DNA from 2 places in the Mesobacillus sp. MER 48 genome. Region 1 is predicted to be linked to the other one. Evidence: predicted binding sites of a transcription regulator. Region 1 holds the regulator's gene; the other holds the start of a gene.
The links. Region 1 encodes LexA, which represses DNA repair genes until DNA is damaged. Its sites were predicted from a motif close to CGAACATATGTTCG; they were not measured.
Positions count from the first base shown of each region.

Region 2: M3593_RS07095 (WYL domain-containing protein) is a predicted target of LexA. The motif match lies at 1,424-1,437, and genes of this name have one in related genera.

Region 1 covers NZ_JAMAUR010000002.1:671,272-674,694, forward strand. The annotation lists gene M3593_RS09550 (ATP-dependent DNA helicase) at 1-541, shown strand, start outside; gene M3593_RS09555 (hypothetical protein) at 593-790, opposite strand; gene lexA (transcriptional repressor LexA) at 958-1,581, opposite strand; gene yneA (cell division suppressor protein YneA) at 1,735-2,049, shown strand; gene M3593_RS09570 (YneB family resolvase-like protein) at 2,075-2,722, shown strand; gene M3593_RS09575 (DUF896 domain-containing protein) at 2,800-3,033, shown strand; gene tkt (transketolase) at 3,353-3,423, shown strand, end outside.
Region 2 covers NZ_JAMAUR010000002.1:169,938-173,360, reverse strand. The annotation lists gene M3593_RS07110 (cupredoxin domain-containing protein) at 1-280, opposite strand, end outside; tRNA gene M3593_RS07105 (tRNA-Val) at 563-635, opposite strand; gene M3593_RS07100 (NUDIX hydrolase) at 728-1,345, opposite strand; gene M3593_RS07095 (WYL domain-containing protein) at 1,476-1,697, shown strand; gene M3593_RS07090 (TRAP transporter permease) at 1,731-3,423, opposite strand, start outside.

The DNA.
Region 1 (3,423 bases):
AGAGCAAATGGAAATTAAAGTCCATGTCCAGGATGCTGAAAATCAAAAATGGGAGAAAATAGGTGCTGATCTGCGGGCTTCAAGCGGAAGCTCCCTGGTTTTGTTTTCTTCCATGCAGGAAATGGAAAGGTTCAGAGTATGGTCCAATCAACAGGAGTGGGATTTTGACATCCTGTTTGAAGGCGACCGTGAGATTAGTGAAACCGTAAAAGACTTCCAGAATGTCAAAAGCACTGTACTTTGCTCATACAGTTTATGGGAAGGACTTGATGTCCCCGGTGAATCATTGACCCAGGTCATTATTGCTTCATTGCCATTCCCGCCTCATGATCCGGTCTTCCAGGCAAAAAGGAAGCATGCGGCCAACCCTTCTGCAGAAGTAGACGTACCATATATGCTGCTTCGGTTACGACAGGGAATAGGCCGGTTGATCAGGAGCAGCCAGGACGAAGGTATCGTCCATTTATGGCTTACTGGTAAGCAAAAAGCAGAATTTATGGAAGAAATAACAGCAGTGCTTCCTGTTAGTGACATTCATTAGTATAGAAAAAATCCCGAAAGGCCCAAGCCTTGCGGGATTTTTTTGCTGAAATTAGTCTACGCATCCGCACTTTCTATCATCGCGGTCACGATCATTCTCATCCTGAGCACCAGCAACCAGGTCGTTGATGATGCAACGACGGACAGCAAGGCAAAGATCTTCAAAATCAATTGTCGCCCTTACCTGGCTGTTGTTGCGGTTAGGGTAAAAGACTCCTGCTGCAAAGTTATTATTTTGATTGGATCTCATTCGAGATTAAACGTCTTCCATAGCTAAAATACACGATATTTTATTCGGAAAGGGACAAGTTGTCAGGGTTTGTACCTACTTTGGAAAGAAATATGCTTTTTCATAGAACATTTAAAGAATGAAAGTTTAATAGAACGAAAAAAAAGCAAGCGGAGTCCGCTTGCTTTTTAGTGCATATGACGGTATACACCAATGACTTTACCAAGAATCGATACATTCCGAAGGATAATCGGTTCCATTGATGAATTTTCCGGCTGGAGCCTGAAATAGTCCTTCTCCTTGAAGAAACGTTTAACAGTTGCTTCGTCATCCTCAGTCATTGCTACTACAATGTCTCCATTATTGGCTGTCTTTTGCTGCTTGACGATTACATAATCCCCATCCAGGATACCAGCCTCTATCATACTGTCACCCATGATTTCGAGCATGAAAACCTGCTCATCATGAGGAACAAGGCGGTCTGGAAGCGGGAAGTATTCTTCAACATTCTCAATAGCCGTGATTGGCATACCGGCTGTTACTTTACCGACAACAGGCACGTTGACAACATTATATTTAGGGATACGGTTTTCCTCTTCGATTTCCAGTATTTCAATTGCACGCGGTTTTGTTGGATCGCGTCTGATCAGCCCTTTGCTTTCGAGCCTTGCAAGGTGGCCGTGTACCGTAGAACTTGATGCTAGTCCAACTGCTTCGCCGATTTCACGTACGGATGGCGGATATCCTTTTTTCTTGACTTCACCTTTTATGAATTCAAAAATATCTTGTTGCCGCTTTGATAACTTTGTCATATTCACGCACCTCGTATATTTTCTTGTCCTAATTATACCATGTCTATTTGATAGATACAAACATAAGTTCGAATTTTGAGTTGACACAAAACAAATGTTCGTATTATAATAAAAAGCAAATAGGCGAACATATATTCGTTAGGAGTGTCGATTATGAAAAGACTATGGGAAAACTATTCTTACGCTTTAATCCTTCTTGCTGTCAGCCTGATTTTTTCGCTGGTGGCAAAAGCAAATTTACATAATGAGGATGCATACATAACTGTTACTATAGAAGAAGGGCAGTCACTATGGGAGATTGCAGAGACTTACGCCAGTGAACATCGCTTATCGAAAAATGAATTCGTGAGCTGGGTAGAAAAGGAAAATGGGATTGTTGGAGAAAGGGTTTTTCCGGGAGATGAACTTGTCATCCCGGTGACGGCTGAATATCTGGAGCCAACACAGATTGCCGGGGCTGAAAGATAATTTGTACATAGAATTAGGTGACAGCATGAAAGCGATTATTTATTGCCGGGTAAGTACCACGAAAGAAACGCAGGAAACTTCGCTTGCAAGGCAGGAGGAAGAATTGCTCCGCCTTGCAGAACATTATGGATTTGAAGTGATGAACATCATCAAGGAACAAGCCAGCGGGTATGACCTTGAAAGGGACGGGATCCTTGAACTGCTGGAGCTGATAAAGGACAAGTCAGTCGGTGCCGTATTGATTCAGGATGAGACTAGACTTGGCAGGGGTAATGCAAAGGTTGCTATTCTCCATTGCATATTAAAGGAGAACGTTAAGTTATACAGCATCTCTCACAGCGGGGAACTTCAGCTTTCTGAATCGGATTCCATGGTGCTCCAGATTGTCAGTATGGTAGAAGAATATCAGAGGAAGATCCATAATATAAAGATTAAACGCGGAATGAAACGCGCGGTTGAACATGGATACAAGCCTCAGCGCAATCTCAAAAATCAGGGCGAGCATTCCGGCAGGGAACGTAAAGATATGCCGATAGCAGAGATTGTCAGGCTGCGGAATAATGGCCTTACTTTTGCTGAAATTGCCGCTACTCTGAAAGGATTTGGCTACAATGTATCCAAGGCTACAGTGAATCGACGATATCTTGAATATATAGAATCAAATGAGGAATGAGGCTCCTTTCTTGTAAAACTAGAAAAAATTTAGTAAGATGTCATTTGACGTAATTTTTTACACAAAGGAGCTTTACAATGCTATCAAGTGATAAAATTGCTAGAATCAATGAACTGGCAAGGAAAGCAAAAACATCAACGCTGACTGAAGAGGAAGCAAAGGAACAGACAAAGCTTCGCGCCGAGTATCTCCAGTCATTCCGTTCTTCAATGCTCAATACACTAAAGGGAGTTACCATTGTTGATCCAGAAGGCAATGATGTTACACCTGAAAAACTAAAAGAAGAAAAAATGAAGAATAAACTTCATTAATATATTCAATTTGGAATACATGAGAGAATGTATTCCATTTTTATTTAGGCAGCATGACAGATGAAAAAACTGAATGTTATATACGACTACTGAAGTGAAAAATCAGCAATCGAACAATTTTAAAGGCCTCTTAGCTTCTATGTCAAAATCTTATTCCGTCTTCATCTGAACCGTTTGCTTACATAAGTACAGCGAGTATGCGTCAAAATAAATAACAATACGGCCTTTTCTGTCTCCTTCAGGCATAATTTGTTGTATAATAATTTCTCTCGCTATAATATTAATGATGTAGCCAGTACCTATAGAAAGGATGTATTAAATGTTTAAAGAAATTGATATGCTTTCAATTGATTCCATTCGTACTTTATCAATTGATGCGATTGAAAAAGC
Region 2 (3,423 bases), 500 kb from region 1:
GCTGGAGCTCGATGTCAATCCCAAGCTTTTCCACTGTAAATGTATGCTCTTTCTTCCCTTTGTTTCTCAATTTCAAGGTTGTAGTGATTCCGTTTGGAATGCTGATAACTTTTGGATTAAAGTAATTATCATTCAACTCTACCTCAATCATATTAACATTCTCCATTGGTTTAGTTGCAACACCAGTTTCGGCAAAACTACTATGTAAGCCTATTGTTGTCACAACCGTGAACAATGCTACAAACAAAATCAATCCTGTAACCAACTTTTTCACAGGCATTTGCTATCCCTCCTTTCCTAATCCTTATTTTTTTCTAAGTTAAATGAAATTATCACTCTAAATTAACGGGAAGCAGGAAGAAGGTATATTATCAGCAGCTAATAATAAAAAAGCTCAGTTAGGCATTGAGCTTAACTGAACATTTTGAAGGGAAAACGGCAATAAGTTTTGAAAAAGTAGTGGCTGATTGATTCCGCCTGCTTGTCTGGTAAAAGAAGTGTTGGCAAAACAAAAAAGCCTCCATCCCTTGTTATATAAGAGATGGGGGCTTTTTCAAAAGTATGATTCCTACTGGGTTCGAACCAGCGACCTCTACCCTGTCAAGGTAGCGCTCTCCCAGCTGAGCTAAGGAATCGTTCTAAGTTGTCCTATTTAATGAGGACATTAATTAATATATACTGGATTCAGTATAAAGTCAATAATTTTTCCCCATAAAAATTATCTGGATTATGAATTTCTTATACTTTGGATGACCCTTTTAATATACTCATCTTCATGAGGCACAAAATCCTTTTTGGAGGCCAGCATCTCTTTTGGTTTCTTTTCGCCTTCCTCACTTACCTTGAAACCTTTGAGCCTTATTTCACTGGATTTAGCAAACCATAGATCTTCAAAATCGGTCATGCTTGCCACCATGATCCCTGAGACCTCATCCTTTTGCAGCTGGAATGTTTCTAAAGGCTGATGTTTCTTGTACAAGAATACATGGCAAAACTCTCTATCAATGAATTCTGGACTGATCAGTGAATCTTTGATGGCACCTAACGTGTGTAAATCTTCAACAGTCACGTCGATTCCGAGTTCTTCCTTTACTTCCCTCAAGCCATCAAGAGGGCTTTCATTAGCCAGAATATGCCCCGCTGCGGTGATATCCAGCAATCCTGAATAATCTTTCTTAGCGGAACTGCGAACTTGAAAATAAAGAAAGTCCTCCCCGTTTATCCGCTCTGTAAACCAGCAATGGAATGTCTCATGCCAGTGGCCAGCTTTATGGACATCGGACCTCGGTGCTTTTCCCAGGCAAGTCCCCTGTTGATCAAAAATCCTAAGCATTTCACTCTCCATCCATCACACCTCCATTCCAGATTATACCACTCCACACTTACAAAAACAACGAACAGGTGTTCTAAAATAATTGAATAAAGAACGAATGTTCGGGTATAATGTAATTATAAAAGATAAGGAGTGAATACACATGAATTTCCTTTTGGAAAAATCACTAAAAGAAAACCAGCCTGTAGAAATGATTTATTTTGCAGTCGATAACCAGATCACACAGCGAAGGATCATTGTAAAAGAGATCAGGGGGAATTACTTTAAAGCATTTTGTTTCCTTAGAAACGAGGAACGCTTATTCAAGGTTGAAAACATCCTATCCATCATGCCCGAAAAACGGCACTTCCTTAAAACCAGTTAAAAAAGAAGCCCCCGGAATGAGGACTTCTTAAAATTAACTAACTGTACTTGGTTCAGGTGTATTGTTTCTCTTGATCAGTATTTGCAATGCAATGAGTAGAACAAAGGAACCAAGTCCGATTATATCCGTAATTTTTTCAGGATAAATCAGCATTAAGCCGCTTACAACTCCAATTATTCTCTCGTACCAGAACAATTTCCTCAGCCAGAAACCAATAATACCTGCACCAATCAGCATCATGCCGGCAAGTGCCGTAAACACCACCCAGATAAGGTAATACCATGTTGTATCAATCATTAACAATTCTGGAGACAATACGAACATATAAGGAATGATGAACGCTGCTATTGCCAGCTTTGCTGAGTTAACCCCTGTTTTTATTGGTTCACCGCCTGACACACCAGCTGCCGCAAATGCCGCCAGCGCTACTGGAGGTGTAATATCAGCGATGATCCCGAAATAGAATACAAATAAATGTGCAGATAAATCAGGTACTCCCAGCAAAATGATGGCCGGTGCTGCAATGGTTGACGTAATGACATAGTTTGCTGTTGTCGGTGACCCCATTCCTAATACCAGGGATGCAACCATTGTAAACGCCAGGGTGAGGAGTAAATGTCCTCCGGCAAGATCCAACAATCCATTGGCTAGCTTCAGGCCAAGGCCGGTTTTGGTTACAACCCCTACGATAATACCAGCAGCAGCAGTTGCAGCCGCAACACCTAACGCCGTGCGTGCCCCATCGACAAGCGCATCAATTACATCTCTGAAACCAATCCGAGTTTCTTTCTTTATCGCACTAACCACCACAGTAATAACAATACTCCATAGAGCGGCTCTCATAACACTCATTCCGCTTACCATCAGGACAATTACAGCCAATATTGGCAATAGCAAATAGATTTTAGCCAGAACTTCTTTGCGGTCAGGCATTTCTTCATCCTTCAATCCGCGCAGGCCGACCCGTTTTGCTTCAAAATGTGTCATGATCCAAATCCCGGTAAAATAAAGCAGCGCTGGAATGGCTGCAGCCTTAGCGATATCCCAGTAAGTGATGCCGCCGCCAATGAATTCCACCATCAAGAAAGCAGCTGCACCCATGATAGGCGGCATAAGCTGGCCACCGGTAGAAGCAGCTGCTTCTACTGCTCCAGCAAATTCTTTACGATATCCGAGCTTTTTCATCATAGGAATCGTAAATGAGCCTGACGTGACTACGTTAGCCACGGAACTGCCGCTGATTGTTCCTTGCAATGCACTAGAAAAAATCGCTACCTTTGCCGGACCACCAACTCTTTTTCCAGCGATAGAAACAGCAAGATCGTTAAAATATTGGCCAACGCCTGTTTTCACTAGAAACGCGCCAAATAACAAGAATAAGAAGATAAACGTAGAAGAAACCCCTAATGGTGTTCCTAAGATACCTTCAGTTGTGAAGAACATTGTCTGGATCAAGCTGTCAAGTTCAAGTCCTCTGTGTGCGAGGAAACCCGGCATATATGGACCATACAATGCATAACCCAAAAACAGAACCGCAATAACCGTAATCGGCAGTCCTACCGTTCTCCTGGTCGCTTCGAGGACGAGTAAAACAGCAGCAAGACCAATGTAAAAATCAACCGGAGTAAGACGCCCAACCCTGTTTACCAGTTCATCAATCATTAATGGCCAATAGGCACCTACAGCTATTGCGATAATCGCCAGTAAAATATCGTACCATGCGACT